DNA from 2 places in the Dellaglioa sp. L3N genome. Region 2 is predicted to be linked to the other one. Evidence: predicted binding sites of a transcription regulator. Region 2 holds the regulator's gene; the other holds the start of a gene.
What was found. The regulator LexA, encoded in region 2, represses DNA repair genes until DNA is damaged. The targets are predictions, from matches to a motif close to CNAACANNTGTTNG.
Positions count from the first base shown of each region.

Region 1: the regulator LexA is predicted to act here: its motif matches at 4,535-4,548, upstream of recA (recombinase RecA).

Region 1 is NZ_CM142928.1:1,489,677-1,499,257, forward strand. It holds gene ACVPPR_RS07635 (AEC family transporter) at 1-596, opposite strand, end outside; gene ACVPPR_RS07640 (malolactic enzyme) at 626-2,296, opposite strand; gene ACVPPR_RS07645 (LysR family transcriptional regulator) at 2,404-3,285, shown strand; gene recA (recombinase RecA) at 3,342-4,508, opposite strand; gene ACVPPR_RS07655 (MarR family winged helix-turn-helix transcriptional regulator) at 4,727-5,152, opposite strand; gene ACVPPR_RS07660 (rhodanese-like domain-containing protein) at 5,323-5,628, opposite strand; gene ACVPPR_RS07665 (BCCT family transporter) at 5,784-7,358, opposite strand; gene ACVPPR_RS07670 (sugar O-acetyltransferase) at 7,578-8,156, opposite strand; gene ACVPPR_RS07675 (hypothetical protein) at 8,429-8,662, shown strand; gene ACVPPR_RS07680 (DUF1003 domain-containing protein) at 9,274-9,581, opposite strand, start outside.
Region 2 is NZ_CM142928.1:1,007,857-1,017,437, reverse strand. It holds tRNA gene ACVPPR_RS05120 (tRNA-Ser) at 1-62, shown strand, start outside; gene ACVPPR_RS05115 (DUF4041 domain-containing protein) at 436-525, opposite strand; gene ACVPPR_RS05110 (hypothetical protein) at 552-716, opposite strand; gene ACVPPR_RS05105 (transporter) at 740-1,099, opposite strand; gene ACVPPR_RS05100 (hydroxymethylglutaryl-CoA synthase) at 1,478-2,629, shown strand; gene lexA (transcriptional repressor LexA) at 2,768-3,388, opposite strand; gene ACVPPR_RS05090 (DUF896 domain-containing protein) at 3,536-3,778, shown strand; gene ACVPPR_RS05085 (YneF family protein) at 3,874-4,110, shown strand; gene ACVPPR_RS05080 (ABC transporter ATP-binding protein) at 4,179-5,936, shown strand; gene ACVPPR_RS05075 (ABC transporter ATP-binding protein) at 5,929-7,716, shown strand; gene ACVPPR_RS05070 (lysophospholipid acyltransferase family protein) at 7,806-8,429, opposite strand; gene ACVPPR_RS05065 (tRNA1(Val) (adenine(37)-N6)-methyltransferase) at 8,535-9,281, shown strand; gene ACVPPR_RS05060 (GIY-YIG nuclease family protein) at 9,271-9,546, shown strand.

The DNA.
Region 1 (9,581 bases), 480 kb from region 2:
GTTTGGTTAATAAAATCAGGAACTGGAATTGCAAGAACCAAGAAGATTAATGCAACGATAAACCCAACAAGTGGCATTGGGATTACTTTAGCCCAGTTGATTTTCTTTTTCGTTTTATCTGATTTATCTTTTGTAGGATCATCATTTGAAATTAAGAAAACACCAAATGCCCATGTTGAAACTGTATTAATAATATAGTAAACAAGGAAATATGAGATACTCTTGTCGCCAAATAATGCAATATTTAAAGGTAACCCAATGAAAATTGTATTTGCATTAACAACGGCATTCATAAAGATACCACGACGACCAGGTCTGATGTTCAAAAGATGAACAAGTGCCCAAGCAATCAAGTAACCGATAATAACCGCAATTGCAGGGTAGAGTAAACTACCTGATAATGCAACTAATTGATCACGTTTTAAATATTTCAAAACAGAAACGAAAATTGATGCTGGCAAAGCAATTTTAGTAATTAATGATGAGATGTTGCCACCAAATGAATCAGCGAACCATCCTTTAACTTGTAAAATATAACCAAGTAACATCATCAAAACAACAACTAGAACACTTTGAATTGATTGGAAAAATACCATAATTAATTGTCCTTCTCTCTACGCTTTTTTTAGTACTTAGGTGTCCATTTCATATCTGCAACAGTCTTCTTAACATCCGTAATTGCTTCTTTGTTTAATTTTTGGTCTACGACACTTTGGGCAACAACTTCTGCGATTGTTTGTGAGAATTCTGCTAAATGTGTAACAGGTGGTAATACAGCAGCACCAACGGCTGTCGTATCAACGATTCCACCTAAAGCATGGCTAGCTTGTGACAAAATTTCGCCATTCACTCTTGAAGCTGTTGATGCAATAATACCAAATCCAAGACCTGGGTACATAAGTGCATTGTTAGCTTGACCAATTTGGTAAGTAACACCATTGTAGTCAACGTTATCTGCTGGGATACCAGTAGCAACTAATGCTTGTCCATCAGTCCATGCAATCAAATCTTCAGCTTTAGCTTCTGCTAATTTTGTAGGGTTTGATAATGGGAAGATGATTGGACGTTCAACATGTGAAGCCATTTCTTGAACAATTTCTTTCGTAAAGGTACCAGGTTGTGTAGATGTTCCAATCATAACAGTTGGTTGAACAGCTTTAACAACAGCTTCTAAAGAAGTTAATTCATCAGCGTTAGCAAATTCTGAACGTTTGTGCGTAAATTCTTTTTGGCCAGGTGTTAAGTCTTCTGTATCATCAAACAACAACCCTTGTTTGTCAACTAAGAAGAAACGTTTGCGAGCATCTTCTTCTGAAACACCAGCGCGTTTCATTTCGTCCATGATTTGGTTAGCAATTCCGACACCAGCAGTACCAGCACCGTAAGTGATAACTTTTTGGTCAGCAATTGAACCTTTAGTGATACTTAGCGCACCTAAGATACCAGCTAAAACAACAATCCCTGTACCTTGAATATCATCATTAAATGTTGTGATATCATTTTGATATTTTTCAAGAATGTTAGCAGCATTTGAGCGGCCAAAATCTTCCCAATGTAATAATAATTCTGGGAACAAGCCTTTTGTACTTTGAACAAAACCATCAATGAAGTCGTAGTATTTGTCGCCAGTTACGCGAGCATGTTTGTTACCAAGGTATAATGGGTCATTCATCAATGTTTCATTGTTTGTACCAGCATCAATTGAAACGGGTAAAACTTGTGAAGGATCGATTCCAGCAGCAGCTGTATAAACCATTAACTTACCAATTGCGATATCAACACCGTTGACACCCCAGTCGCCCATACCTAAAATACCTTCAGCATCTGTCACAACGACCAAACGAATGTCACGGCCTGCAGCAGCATTTTTTAATGTTGCTTCGATATCTTCTGGATGATCGATTGATAAGAATGCAGCATTTTGTGGGTTAACATAAATTTCATTGTATTCTTCGATTGAGTCAGCAACAACTGGATCATAAACAACTGGCATGAATTCAGCAACATGTTGGCCCATTAAGTAAAAGAATAAGGTACGGTTTTCGTTGAATAATTCCATTAAGAAATGGCGTTTTTCAAGGCCTGATTCTTTACTTAAGTATTGTGCGTAATTTTGTGTCGCTTGTTCTTCGATTGTTTGCACCTTAGCTGGTAACATACCAATAAGTCCTAATTCACGACGTTCGTCCATTGTAAATGCTGTTCCTTTATTTACAAATGGGTTATTTAAAATATCTTGTGCTTTTGTCATAATTGATTCCTCCATTATTTTTTTATATTTTTGTTTTCTCTGTATCTTACAAAAACTAGAATATACCCCTTGGAAAATTATAGTCAAACATATGTTATACTATAAATATTATTTATATGAGGACTAAAAACGTTGATTCTAAGGGGATTATAATGAACATTCGAGATTTAGAATATTACCAACAAATAATTAATTTAAGAAATTTTTCAAAAGTTGCTGATTTTTTTTCAGTTAGTCAACCCACCATCACAACTTCTATGAAGCGATTGGAAACAGAACTCGATACACAATTAATTATCCGTGACCAATCTCATCACCAAATTTTATTCACACCAAGTGGTGAACAGTTTGCGGAACACGTTGCGATTATTCTGCGAGAATTAAAAATCGCAAATCAGGAAATTGAACAACTTAAAAATGAACGTATCCGATTTGGCCTGCCTCCTATTATAGGAACCTACTACTTTCCACAAATTGTTGGTAACTTATTCCAATTAGGCTTAATTGATCATCTTGATACTGTTGGTAATGGGTCTCAGGACCTTCTCATCCAATTAATAAATGGCTCATTAGATATGGCTTTGCTCGGTTCGGTTAAACCCATAGAAGATGATCGCTTAATTGTTAGAAATTTTGCCTCTAAAAATTTCAAAATCATCATGAGTAAACGACATCCACTTGCATCAAGGAAATCTATTAAATTTGCTGAACTTAGAAATGAAAAATTCATTATGCAGAATGAAGGCTTTGTTCACCCAATCGCTTTTAAAGAATTAACGGCCAAGAATCATTTCAAGCCACAAATCATCTATACCACGAGCGACAGTCAAATCATTAAAAAGATGGTTGCTGAAAATGTTGGTGTTGGCTTTTTAACGGAACTTGCTTTGGACGCTTCAGATAACCTTGTTGCATTACCTTTATCAGAACCAGACCAACCCAAATTCTTAATGTCACTCGTTTATCGCGTCAGCCATATTTTAACGCCCACTCAAGCAAAATTAATTGACGTTTTGATTGATCCTTCTATATAAGAATAGAAAAAATGCAAGTTCACATTTTATCATGCGAACTTGCATTTTCTTTTTTACTAAGCTTCCGGTATATCTAATGTTTCGATTTTTGAATCTAGCGCTGGTTTATCATCAGCTTTTTTTGCTTTTTTAGTTGTTTTCTTTGGTGCTTCTGTTTCTGCCTTAACTTCTTTAGCAGGAACTTCTGCTTCATCAGGTGCAAAGATTTTTGCACGAACTTCTTGATCCATTTCATGTAACATTTCTGGTTTTTGTTCCAAAATATTAACAACGTTTGGTTTACCTTGACCTAAACGTTCACCATGATATGAGAACCATGAACCAGCTTTTTCAGCAATGCCATTTTCAACAGCAAGATCTAAGATATCAGCAGTAGCTGAGATACCTGACCCATACATCATGTTCAATTCAGCAATTTTGAATGGTGGTGCTACTTTATTCTTAACCACTTTAATTGTTGTTTCATTCCCAATAACGTCAGTACCATCTTTAATTTGTCCACGACGACGAACATCCAAACGGATTGTTGCGTAGAATTTCAAAGCACGGCCTCCTGGTGTTGTTTCAGGGCTACCGAACATAACCCCAACTTTTTCACGTAATTGATTAATAAAAATAACGGTTGTTCTTGTTTTATTAATTGAACCAGCTAATTTACGAAGAGCTTGTGACATCATACGGGCTTGCAACCCAACATGCGCATCACCCATTTCGCCTTCAATTTCAGCACGAGGAACTAAGGCTGCAACTGAATCAATAACAACAAGATCAACGGCACCACTGGATACCAAGGCATCAGCAATTTCTAATCCTTGTTCACCAGTATCTGGTTGTGATAATAATAGACCATCAATATCAACACCTAGTGCTGTCGCATAGGCAGGATCCATCGCATTTTCAGCATCAATATAAGCGACCGTACCACCATTTTTTTGTACTTCTGCAGTTGCATGAAGCGCAATCGTCGTTTTACCAGAACTTTCTGGTCCGTATATTTCGACAATACGGCCTTTAGGAAAACCACCCACACCTAATGCGTAATCCAACGATAAAATACCTGTTGAAGTGACATCAATCTTTGTATCGGCTTTGTCCCCCATCTTCATGATAGCGCCTTGTCCGAATTCTTTTGTAATTGCTGATAACGCTTTTTCTAATGCTGCTTCGCGTTCTTTACCATCTTTTCTTTTGCCGTCTCCGGTTGCAATACTTCTGTTAGCCATAGTTAGTACCCCATCCTCTCAATAGTAGAACATCTGTTCGTTTCTATCTACTTATCATACCTTATTAAATTTTATATCGCAAGCGTTAAATTATTTTTGTCAAAAATAAAAAGAACGATGCATTTATCGTCCTTACTAAGTGTCAATCCATTCAACTATAACGTACGCTTATTAATTAAGTACGTCATTTTATTCAAAAAAAATTTAATTTCCTAAATTTATTCCATTGCTTCAATCTGACTAATTGTTTCTTTCAAAACTCGTCTAAAAGTCGCTAGATCTTTACCAGTCACTTGTGTCTCTAATTTACTTTCCAATTGATTCCAAAAATCACTATTGACGGTCGTTAACTCTTTATATTTATCTGTCACAAACAAATGAATGACCCGTTTGTCTGAAATGTCCGCTTTCTTCGTCACTAACCCTAACGTAATTAATTTCTTCAAATGGTAATTCGTATTTGGTGTCGACTGATTCAATAACGTTGACACACGCCCAATTGTTGGGCTCTTCAACTGCTCGATTGCGTTTAAATAATAAGTATCAATTGTCCCTAATTGCTTAATATTCATAAGCCCATCTTGCTTCCCATACAAGCTCAATAACTGATTTAATTTGTTGAAAGTTCCGCTTAACTCAATCATTTTTATCCTCCTAGTTATATGCACTTAGTTCTCACCCAAAACAAAATTAAAAACAATTATCAATTTCTAATACCTAAATGCTCATTTCACTTATTATAGATTAAAAGGGGGGACATATACAAGTAATATGTTCCCCTCTTTTCTTAAAAATATAAAATCAGTGAAAACGTTTAACTCCCTGTGACCGTTGACCCTTGCCAACTAAGCATTCCGCCATAGACATCAACAACATCTTTACCTTTTTCAAATAAAATATCTGCAGCCTGCGCACTTCGACGTCCCGAGCGACAAATGATATAAGCTTGACCCTCTAACTCATATTGATCAATTTCATCTAAAGGCACATTTATTGCGCCGGGAATATGCCCTTCCGCAAATTCAAAATCTTCACGCACATCAATGATTTGTGGCTTATCTGGTAACAATGCTTCGAGTTCTGTCGTTGTGATTGTTGGAATATCATCTTCAAAGTTCATTTTTGATTACCTCTTTTATTTAATAATTATTTTTGATTATGTCATAGAAGCTTCCTAATTGCACCTTTGACGCTATTTTTATGCTTCTTAGAGACTATTCACGATCAAAAAAAGGCCACGCCATTATTCAGCGTAACCTAATTGAACTTTATTTATTAATGCATACTATCATGAATGATGTGTTGTCGTGTGATTAAATTTTTCTTTGCTTTTTTTAAAATTTTTAACGAAGTCCGAGCACTTTCAGTTGAATGATCTTTAGATAAATATTGCCATGTTGAAATAATCAGTAATAATGACACAAAGATTATTGGGAACCCAGCCATCAAACAAATGGACTGAATCGTTTTAAATCCACCAACGAAGACAATACCAAATGAGAATAACATAAAGATTGCCATCCACACTAAACGGTTAACTAGACTTGGTTGTTGTGATGAACTGAGCTTTGTGCTGGTAAACGATGACACAATATATGCAGACGATGATATTGTCGTTGCTAAGAAAATAAAACATGAAATCGCATAAATTACCAACATCACATATTTAAATGGCAAGGTTGTAATCACTTGCGCAATCGCTGCAGCTTGACCGTACGTATTCAATGTGTGAATTAAATCAACAGCGCCACTTTGTTGAAGATAAAGTGAATAGCCACCTAAGATAGCGTAGAAACTCATACAACCTAAAGCACCATAGGCCAACATTCCTAGAATCACTTGACGAATCGTTCGGCCACGTGAAATTCTAGCAATGAACAAGCCCATAAATGGCATAAAGGTTAACCACCAGCCCCAATAGAAAATCGTTTCTGATTTAACAGGATCAACTGCATGCCCTAATCCTGAAGCAGTCCCTGTACTCATTGAAACAAATCGTGTCACCATCAACATAAGACTGTTACCTTCTGATTTCAAAATGTACATGGTTGGTCCGACTAACAAGACAATCAACAAGAAACCAATTGCGGTCCAAATATGGGCCGAACTCAACCGATCAATCCCACCTTTAATTCCTTTAAACATTGTTAATGTAAAGATAGAAAATAAAACAACAAATAAAGCTAATTTCAAAAGTATGGTATCTTGAACACCTGTTATCGTTGAAATAATTCTCGATAATACGGGTATTTCCATTCCGACTGACGAGCCAACGCCACCCATAATACCAATTACGACAAGAAAATCAACCACTTTTCGTAATACTTTTTTATAAGGTTGATCACCCTTTAACATAGGAATCACATCACTAACACACATGACTTTTACATTTTTAACATACATGACGTATGAAATAATCACGGCCGAAGACGCAAACATCATCCACGCCATTGGCCCCCAATCAAACTGTCCCAACATGTGAGCATTTTGATAATTAGCAGGAGACATCGCCTTGGCACCAAACAAAGGTTGTTGCACATAACGAAGTGGATCGACCATGCTAAGCATTAAAATACTGGCATCAATGGCAGTTGCAAATACCATACTTCCCCATTTAAAATCACTGTATGCGGGACTCTCACCTTTTTTACCCAGTCTAATTTTTCCGTAGTGACTCAATGCAATATACATAAAGAAAATAAAATTAATAATATATATGCCAAGATAAGCCCAACTCAGATGTGCAGTAATCACATCCATTGTTGCACTTAACGTCGACTTCAGACCTGACCCACCGAGTAATAACCCAGCTGATACCAAAATAAATAGTGCCACGGTTGGCACAAACATTTTCTTGTCGATATTTTGTTTTTCTAAAATAAAAATTTCCTCCTAAATTTTAAAGTACGATCTAGTTAACTAGCGTACTCATTCAACAAATCCCAATTTATTGCACAAAAAAAAACACACTGATACAGTTTCTCCACTAGGGATATCTGCACAGCGTGCTTGTTAGCTTTGCCATCTTATACAAATACTCATAACGTCAATTAATATTCTATCGAATCATTAACCTGGACTGACATCTCCATTATCATCTAGGTAACGAATGATTCGTGCCGGATTACCCGCAATTACGAGATCATCACCAAACGACTTTGTGACCACTGAACCGGCGCCAACCACGACCCGACTACCCAGAGTAACCCCTGGTAAAATCGTGACGTGTCCACCCATCCAGACACTATTCCCAATCGTAATTGGTTTACCCATTTCAACATCTGCGTCACGTAATTTTGCAGATAATGGGTGCACTGGTGTGTAAAAGCCAACGTCTGGACCAATGTAACAATGATCACCAATCGTGATTGGACACGTGTCCAACATCGTTAAATGGTAGTTCGCATAAAAGTGATTTCCGATATGAATATTAAATCCATAATCAAATTCGATTCCCGTTTCGGCCCAAAAGTCTTCACCGGAATCAGCTAATAACGCTTTAATCTTTTTATTCTGTTGTTCATTATCGTCAAGTTGGTTGATTGTCAGCAGTTCTCGCCGAATTAGTTTTCGTCGTTCAACTAGTTCCGGGTCCAACTGCTCATACGGTTCACCATCTGACATTTTTTCTCTCTCATTTTTTATCATGTTATAAGAATACCACTTATGACATGATTTGTTAAAATTACTTTTAAAATCAGCTACAATGGCTTTTCTAACATGAACTAAGATTGGTACTATGACACGTATAAGCCGACATTTCAAACATTAAATAAAAAAATTTGAACAAACTCATTTTGTTACTATTACAAGTAGTCCTAATACCCAAACAAAAAAATTTATAACATCTGTTGTTGGGTTCTGATTCCCCAATAATCGTTGACTCTGATGCTAATAACACGCGCCTTATTCATGGGACTTTGAATTATCGGCCTGAAGTTTGCGAAAAATGCGGTGCTATCAATACCAATCAAATTATTAATTATGGTTGGCGGACCATTTCAGTTCACTTCCCTAGTTCATCCGAACAAACAATTATTCTTAAATTACGTAAACAATATTTCAACTGTAAGTCATGTAATGGCTATTTTTTAGCACAAACAACACTCACAGCTAAGAACTGCTTTATTCCAACTAATTACCGTAAAGCCTAATCATTTTGAAGTGCAACAAAGAAGTGAGTCATTTAAATGCTTGGCAGTAATCTAAAAATTACATAACGTCTTAATTAGCGACTAAACCTGTTGTCAAAACCCTGAGGACTTGTCCAAATGTTGCAATAATTCATAGTGATATGGGAAGCCAATATACAAGTCAGTTGTTTGAATCCTGTCTGAAATCAAACGGGATTGAACCTTCATAATCATTAAAAGGTCATCCATATATTGAAGGATTTCATTCACTTTTAAAAAGAGAATGGGTTTACCAACAAAAATTTAAGTCAATTGAACCAATTAATTTATCAACAAATATTTTCAAAAGTTAGTTAAATTTCAACAATATTTTTGTCCAGATATTTGACACAGGAGCAATTAGTATTTCCGAACCCAACATACACTGTAAAGAAAAATGCTAAACATATGAAAAAGAAGCCCTGCGCTAACAGGACTCCTTACATAAAACCCGTTTAAGACGGTGACCAAATTTTAATTAATAATAATCGTTTATCTCGCCAAAGATAATGAGACGATTATTTTTGGCTCTATGTCAAATAGTGTTGACGAAACAAAAGAATGATAAAAGAGCCCATGATTTGCCATTTAAGTTATGCTTTATGACTTTCTTGACTGAGTTCAGTAATAATTTTTGATTGTTCGGTAATGTGTTTCTGAATATCTCCTAGCATTTCTAACTGCATTTTTTGAATCTCCAGAAAGCTGGTATTTTCTTCTTGAAGGAGGTGATCGAGTTTTGAATGAACTTCTCGAATTTCATTTTCTGATTTCTGATTAATATGGTAGTCGTTATTGGCCTGTAAACGATCATATTCAGCGGACCGATTCTGGCTCATCATAATTAAAGGGGCTTGCATAGCTGCTAGCATACTTAAAAATAAGTTAAGTAGAATAAACG
Region 2 (9,581 bases):
CCGGACTCGAAATCCGGCGAACGCTGTAATGGCGCGCGCAGGTTCAAATCCTGTACTCTCCTTAGAATAGTAAATAAGAACAAAATTAAAAAATAGGAATGCCTGTATAAAGGCATTCCTATTTTTTGTTTACTCAAAAAGGTACTAAAAAGCATTAAAAGGTTAAAAGACTTTGCACACATTTTGCACACTCTTGAATATTAGGCTTTATTTATTTTTAGATTTTCGGATTCATTTATCTTATTTAAGACATCTTCAATTTCATTATCTCCACGAATTTTATATTCATCAATTAAATATGAATAGACTTTACTTGTTGTTTCTTTTGAGAATACTCATATGTTAAATATAATTCTTGTATTTTAAGGTCGAAGTAGTCAGATAAGAGACGGGTACTAGTTACTTCATACATTTTATTATGTTTCAATACGTTTTTCAATACCGTTCTAGGTTGGAGTATGTAACTTTATTAATTGCTGATTCACATTCGTTGTTAAATCCTCGTAAAATCGTTTTGTTATTCATTTTTCTACCTTTAGCTTTACTATTATCTACAGTCCAATTACCGATACGGCTCGTTTATCTTTGATCATCATCTTCTGTTCGCGCCTGAGTTCAGTTAACTTTTCTTTGTAACCTAGAGCAGTTGCAAAGTCATAATGTGGTTCGTATATTCCAAAATCTTGCATTGCTAAATTATCTTCAAGTAATCCCAAAGTTTTTTTGAGGTTATCAATATCTATATTACCCGTTGATTAAAAGCAAAAATGGCTGAAAGTATTACTAATACTAATGCTGGTAAAACGAGTAAGCTTAAAGAAAAACCGAACATAACATACCCGATTATTCCAAGAATGTGACCAATAATTGAAATATTATTTTTGACTGATTGAATAAGACCAATAATATTTAAAGCAAGACTAATGGATATAAAGATACAGATGATAAAAAATGTAATAATGACTAGAAAACTTAAACTGCTATCATTATTTTTAAACTCGTCCACAAGAATTGAGAGCATGATAGGCCAAGAACTTGCCATTAAAATAGCACCGAAAATATTAGAAATACCTGCAATTGTATTAATTTTTAATTTCATTATATTATTCTCTTTAGTCAGCTTTTAACGTGAATCAGTCTATTGCACGTTAATTGAATGCAAGCAGCCGAAATTACACCTGTTTGAAGTATTTATACGCTCTTTTGTATATTATTAATAATAGGTAATGCATAGCGTGATTGCAATTACTTTTTGTATTTAGGACTAAAAGTATTGTGTATTACATATCGTCTTAGAAGTATTAGCACATTAAAATACAACACATTCTGTTTAGGACATAGAAAAATTCACATATCAATTAAGATGTTAATAATGAGATGATGTTATTTTTTTCTTATGAAAAATTGTCAAATCTTGCCATTAAATAGGACATCAAGTACAATAATGGCAAGATTATAAATGGAAGTTGGCTGAGTAATGAAAATTGGAATTGATCGCATTAATTTTTTTACATCGGATAAGTATGTTGACATGGCTGAATTGGCTGAGGCTAGGGATGTGGATCCTAATAAGTATTTAATCGGGATTGGTCAGTCGAAAATGGCGGTTATTCCACCAACTCAAGATGTTGTAACGATGGGTGCGAATGCTGCAGATTTATTGATAGATGATGAAAACAGAGATAAAATTGATTTTGTTATTTTTGCAACAGAATCTGGTGTTGATAATTCTAAATCGACAGCAGCCTATGTTTCTGGTTTATTAGGATTAAATCATGTAAGGGCAGTTGAAATTAAGCAAGCTTGTTATGGTGCAACGGCTGCGATTCAATTGGCAAAGGGACATGTGGCTCTTCATCCAGATAGTCAAGTACTAGTTATTGGTGCGGATATTGCAAGATATGGGTTAAATACTTCTGGAGAGCCTACACAAGGTGGTGGTGCCGTTGCAATGATGATTACGGCGGATCCAGCGCTATTAACATTAGATGCAGACAGTGGGTTTGTAACGGAAAATGTTATGGATTTTTGGCGTCCTTTAAATCATAGTGAAGCACTTGTAGATGGCAAAGAATCACAGAATGTTTATTTGGATTTTTTTAATCAAACATGGAATGAATATAAAAATAAAACTGGATTAACAATAAATGATTTTAAAGCAATACTTTATCACTTGCCATATACAAAACTTGGCATTAAAGGATTAAGAGAGGTGCTTCCAGAAGCAAGTGAAATTAAAAAAACTGAATTAACACATGAATTTGAAGCGGCTAAAAAAGATAACAATCAGGTTGGAAATTTATATACAGGATCATTATATTTAAGCTTTATTTCTTTACTTGAAAATAGTGATGATTTAGAAATCGGTGATAGAATTGGATTTTATAGTTATGGTTCTGGCGCGGTTGGTGAATTTTTTTCTGGTAAATTGGCTGCTAATTTTAAAAGTCACTTGCCTCAAACAAATTTGGAATCACGAGTTAAAGTATCTGTTGCGTTGTACGAAAAGACCTATCAAAGTCAATTAAAAAATGATGGTGCGGATATTGATTTAGATTATGCTAATGATCAAGCTAAATTTATTTTAATTGGTAGTAGCAATATGCAGAGACAATACCGAATACAATAAAAATATTAACCGATTTAACCCCTAAGTTGAGACTAACTTGGGGGTGCTTTTTATGGCTGATGAATTGAATAAAAAATAAATAAGACAATCAATTACCACTCAAAGTTGAGTAGCAGTTGATTGCCTTGTAAGCCATTATTAAAAATGACGATAGAGTCCAATTACTTTACCTAAAATAGAGACCTTATCTAAGATAATAGGTGCCATCGTATCATTTTCAGGTTGGAGTCGGAAATAATTGTCTTCTTTGAAGAATCTTTTACAGGTCGCTTCATCGAATTCATTCATAGCGATAACAATTTCGCCATTTTCAGCATTTGACTGTTTTCTGACGATGACCTGATCGCCGTTTAGAATACCAATATTAATCATACTTTCTCCACGAATTGTTAGCATGAATAGGTCATCTGAAGAATTAAAGTCAGGTGGTAAGGGGAAATAATCAGTCACTTGTTCAACTGCTAAGATAGGAACACCAGCGGTAACAGTACCTACCATTGGAATTAAATTTTCATGACTATTAACACCAATTGCATCTAAACCAAGTGGTGTAAGTTCGATGGCTCTAGGTTTAGTAGGGTCTTTAGTTAGTAATCCTTTTTTTTCAAGTCGAGCAATGTGTCCATGAACCGTGGAAGTTGAAGATAAAGAAACAGCTTCACCAATTTCTCTAACAGTTGGCGGATAGCCTTTTGTATCCACTCGTTCATGAATAAAGCGCAAGACCGCAAGTTGCTTGCTGTCAGATGCTTTTGTCATTTCGTACACCTCATCATCATTATTTATTACTTTAATAGTAGCATATGAAAGTATCTGTTGCAAACAAACGTTCGGTTAATTCAAATGATTGTTTTTTATGATATTATCGGGTATGCTTATGAGTGAAATTTTAAGGAGTGATAGTAAATGAGTCCAGAAGATTTAACACCAAGAATAAATGAATTAGCTGCAAAAAGTAAAACTGCTGAAGGATTAACAAAATCTGAAGAAGCTGAAAGAAAAGAATTACGTGAAACCTATCTGGCATTATTTAGAGAGGGTTTTAGAAGCCGGGTTGAAATGATGCAGGTTTATGATAAATCAGGTAAAGAAGTAACCCCAGATAAAGTAAAAAAAGTGCAACGTGACAAAGGCTTACGAGACGATTAGTAAAATAGTTCACACTTTAGGTAGAATTACCTTTTCTTTTATGTCAAGATTGTGTAGAATTAATGATTGAAGTGAATTGAAAGGGGTCTTGAATTATGTCAATAGGAATGACGATTTTAATCGCCGTTATTGCGTTAGCAGTTGGACTTATCGGAGGATTTTTCGGTGCTCGTAAGTATATGGAAACATATTTACAAAAGAACCCACCAATCAATGAAGATATGTTAAGAATGATGATGGTCCAAATGGGCCAAAAGCCTTCTGAAAAGAAATTACATCAAATGATGTCATCAATGAACGCACAAGCAAAAAATAGCTCACAAAAAAAATAAGTTAATATTTTATGAACAGGCAAGGGTTTTCTTTGCTTGTTTTTTTTTCACGAAAAGGGGGCACCAGAATGAATATTTTTAGAAAACTTGGATGGTTTTTTAAACAAGAAAAAAAATCATATAGTATTGCAGTATTTTTCTTGATTTTAGTGGCAATTTTCCAAATTGTGCCACCTAAGATTATTGGAAATATTGTTGATAGCATGAGCGAAAAAGAATTAACAGTAAGCAAACTTGCTATTTGGATTGGCATTCTAATTTTTGTTGCAGTGGGTCAATACTTGTTTAGGTTTGTTTGGCGAAGAAATATTTGGGGGAGTGCTGCTCGCCTTGAAAAAATTTTACGAACTAGATTATTTAGACATTTTATGCAAATGGATCAATCGTTTTTTCAACAGAATCGCACTGGCGATTTAATGGCACATGCCACAAATGATTTAACGGCTATTCAACAAGTTGCGGGTGCTGGAATATTAACCTTTGCTGATTCAATTATTACAGGTGGAACGACTATCATAGCGATGATTTTTTTAATTGATTGGCGATTAACCATTTTGGCAATTATTCCACTACCTTTGTTAGCAGTTATGGCTAGATATTTAGGTACCAAAATCCACACGGCATTTTCTACCTCACAAGCGGCATTTTCAACATTGAATAACAAAACGCAAGAGAGTGTTAGTGGCATTAAAGTTATTAAGACACTTGGACAAGAACAAGAAGACATTGCTGATTTTGAAGAAAAAGTTCAAGAAACAATCAAAATTAATAGAAGAGTTAACTTTTTAGATGCGTTATTTGATCCTATAACAAGTTTAATTATTGGGTTATCATATGTTTTTACTATTATTTTGGGTGGTTATTATGTAACTAATAATGTTATTTCAATTGGACAACTCATTTCATTTATCAGTTATATCGCGTTACTTGTTTGGCCAATGTTTGCTATTGGGCGACTATTTAATATTATCGAACGTGGTAATGCTAGTTATGATCGCGTACAAATGTTACTTAATCAAAAAAGCGGCATTATTGATAATAAAAAAGGGTTAACTAAATCACCAGCAGGACCTTTTGATTTCAGTATTCAGCATTTTAATTATCCAGATGATGATCGTGAAAGTTTACATGATGTTAGTTTTCATATTGGTTCTGGGCAAACGCTTGGGATTGTTGGTAAAACTGGTGCTGGTAAGTCAACAATTATGAAATTAATACTGCGTAAATTTGATGCATATAATGGTATTATTACGGTTAATGATTCAGATATTAAAGAATACGCATTAGATACATATCTCAAGTCAATTGGGTATGTTCCGCAAGAAAGTTTCTTATTTTCAACGTCTATTTTTGATAATATTCGATTTGCAAATATGGATTTAACAAAAGAAGAAGTTGAAAATGCTGCATTTGATGCGGATTTGGCTAGCGATATTATGGAACTACCTCAAAAGTATGAAACAGAGGTTGGTGAGCAAGGAATATCATTATCTGGTGGTCAAAAACAACGTTTAGCTATTGCTCGTGCGTTAGTTATTGATCCAGAATTGTTAATTTTAGATGATGCACTTTCTGCTGTTGATGCTAGAACGGAATCAGTTATTTTGAATAGATTAAAAAGTAAACGTCAAAATAAAACAACTATTATTTCTGCGAGTCGTATGAGTAGTGTTATGGATGCAGACGAAATTATAGTCATTGATGGTGGAACAATAGTTGAGCGAGGTAAACATGATAGCTTAATGGCATCAAAAGGTTGGTATTATCAAATGACAACTAAACAACAACTTGAAAGTAAGCTAGATGGAGGTGATTTTGATGAGTGAGCAATCTAAGTCAAGTTGGCAAAAAGAATTGAGTAGTAAGGAACAAAGAACGGTTATCAAAAGATTATTGCCCTATACAAAAGAGTTTAAAGCAGATTTTTTAATTGCTATTTTATTTGCTGCAATCTTGAGTGGCATTAATATACTTTTACCATTACTCTTACAATATTATATGGATCATTATCTGCAATCAAAATCAACACCGTTAAATATCATGTTTTTATTTGCGGGACTTTATTTCATGGGTGTTATTTTAAAAGCAGTCACACAGTTTATTCAAACGTATTTGTACTCAATGGGTGCAGAAAAAACATTGGAAAAAATTCGTGTGATTCTTTTTAAGAAAATTCATACATTAGGTATGAGATATTTTGATCAAACACCGGCTGGAGCCGTCGTTTCTAGGGTGACTAACGATACAATGACTTTAGCAGATTTTTGGACGTTATTCATGACGTTAATTGTGGGGGTGTTTTCACTTGTTTCTGCTTTTGTGGCAATGTACATTGCCAAACCACAAATTGCATTAGTGACATTGATTTTTATTCCTATTTTATTAATAACAACTTGGTATTATCAGCGTTTTAGTTCAAAAGTATATCGACAAATGCGAGAATATTTGAGTCGATTGAACACAAAATTGAACGAATCAATTGTTGGTATTAGTGTCATTCAGCAATTTCGTCAAGAGAAAAGAATTGAAAGCGAATTTGAAGACACGAATGACCTTTATTTGAAAAAAAGGTTTGAAATGATTCGGACTAATTCGTTATTATTATCACCAATTATTAGTTTATTTTATGCATTGGCAGTTGTGATTACGTTGGGATTGTTTGGTATCAATAGTCTGGATCATTTTGTTGAGGCAGGAATGGTGTATGCATTTTTGACGTATTTACAAAATTTCTTTAATCCTATGACTAATTTGATGGATTATTTGACAACATTTCAAGACGGTATTGTTGCGGGGAGTCGAATCATTAGCGTTTTAGACGATTCAACGACGGAACCACAGCAAGCACCTGAAGAAGGTGCAACCATTATGAATGGTAAAATTGAATTTAAAAATGTTACTTTTTCATATGATGATGAAAATACTGTTTTAAAAAATATTTCATTTGTAGTTCAGCCTGGTGAAACGTTGGCATTTGTGGGCCATACGGGTAGTGGTAAAAGCTCAACTATTAATGTATTGATGAGATTTTATGACTTCCAAGAAGGTCAAATTTTAATTGATGATGTGGATATTAAAAAATATTCATCTGAAGAACTTCGTAAGAAAATGGGATTGGTATTGCAAGATTCATTCTTATTTTATGGAAACGTTGCGTCTAATATTAGAATGTTTAATGAAACTGTAACTGATGAACAGATTGAAAAGGCCGCTAAATTTGTCCATGCTGATCAGTTTATTGATAAATTACCACAGAAGTACCAAACAAGAGTTGTTGAACGTGGCGCAACTTATTCTGCTGGTGAGAAACAGTTAATTTCATTTGCGAGAACAATTGTGACTAATCCTAAAATTTTAATTTTGGATGAAGCTACAGCAAACATTGATACTGAAACAGAACAACTTATCCAAGCTGGCTTGAAACAAATGAGACAAAATAGAACGACATTGGTTATTGCTCATAGATTATCTACTATTGTTGATGCCAATCAAATATTAGTTTTAGACAAAGGTGAAATTGTCGAACGAGGAACACATGACGAATTGATTGACTTAAAAGGTAAATATTTTGATATGTATCATTTGCAGAATGGTTCGGAAGATTAACTTGAATTAAACTAGTACAGAATTAGGCGTAAGCTTTCAAAAAAATAAAAATACCGCTTGGAAATCATCATGATTTTCAAGCGGTATTTTTATTTTTTATGAGGATCAACGTATTTAAAGTCAGGATTAATATCGTTATCTAGCTTTTTAAATGAACTTGTTAATTGAGTATCTATTTGTGCTTGAACCTCATCAGTTAACTTTGTTTTTTTATCTAGATAGATGGGATCGCCAAATGCAACGGTAATTCTTTTTCTACTGAAAAGCTGTTTAAAGGTTAATGGACCTTGATAAACTGCGGGAACTAAAGGGACTTTTGCCATACGAGCAATTAAGAGCGAGCCACCTTTTAATTCTTCAGAATGGCGAGTTCCTGATGGGAACATGATTAGGGACAATTCGCCTTTTTTTAAAAATTTAACAGGGATTTTAATGGTTGATGGGCCAGGATTTTCACGATCAACGGGAAAAGCATTGGCATGAATTAAGATATAGCGTAAAATTGGATTTACAAAGAGTTCTTTTTTTGCCATAAATGAAAATTTCTTAGGACTAGCGGCTAAGGCAAAGTAAATAGGGTCAAACCAAGTCCGATGCGGACCTACTAAAATATATGATCCTTCGGGAAGATTTTCTTTATTAATATAATGAGCATTTCCGTTGATTAAAAAGGTAATAATTCTTACAATAAATCGTGCAAATGAATAGAACATGTCGCAACAATCCTTTCAAATTTAAACTTTAGTATGTTAAGTATGACTAATTAAATTCAAAGTTGCAAGTTTAAGTCAAATTTATAGAAAGCGGGGTGACAATGAATGGTCTCACTCAATGAGAATGAACGGATTGATCAATTGTATTCAAATCAGATTCAAATTATTCAGAGTCCAGATGTTTTTTCTTTTTCGCTAGATGCTGTTTTGTTGGCTCATTTTGCGGAAGTTTCAAGAAAAGAGTCAGCTAGAATTGTTGATTTATGCGCTGGAAATGGTGCAGTTGGTCTCTTTATTAGTCAAAAAACAAAAGGTCAAATCTATCAAATTGAACTACAAGAGCGATTGGCGGATATGGCTAAGCGAAGTATTGAATTAAATCATCTGGAAAATCAGGTACAGGTTAAGCAATTAGATTTAATTAAAACGTTTGATTATCTAAAAAAGGATTCCGTTGACACCGTCCTTTGTAATCCGCCCTATTTTCCGAATACCCCTGAATCTTCACGGAATCCTAACCCATACTTGGCTATTGCAAGACATGAGATTACGACTGATTTAGATGAAATTTTAGAGATTACTAGTGGCCTGTTAAAAATGAAAGGAAAAACTTTTTTTGTTCATCGTCCTGATCGCTTGCCTGAAATTTTGAGTAAGATGGTTAATCATCGATTAGCGCCTAAAAGAATTCAATTTGTTCATCCGAAAGAGGATAAAGAAGCAAATATGGTTTTAATTGAAGCTATTAAAGATGGAAATGCGGCTGGAATAAGAATTATGCCGCCAATTGTTGTTTATGATAATGATAATGACTATACGCAAACTGTTCGGGAGATTGTCTATGGTAGTTGATAAACACTATTATTTCTATGTTCTATTATGTGCCGATAATACATTATATGGAGGATTCACTACGGATCCTGAAAAAAGACTTGCCACTCATAATGCAGGCAAAGGAGCCAAGTATACTAAGCTACCCAGTAGACGTCCTTTAAAGATGATTTATCAAGAAGTTTTTGCGACAAAATCAGAAGCGTTGAAGAAAGAATATGCCTTTAAACACCAACCAAGAAGTAAAAAAATCGCTTATTTAAGAGAACAATCAGTTGAAATCTGAAATAATATAAAAAAGAGATTTCAAATGATATAATT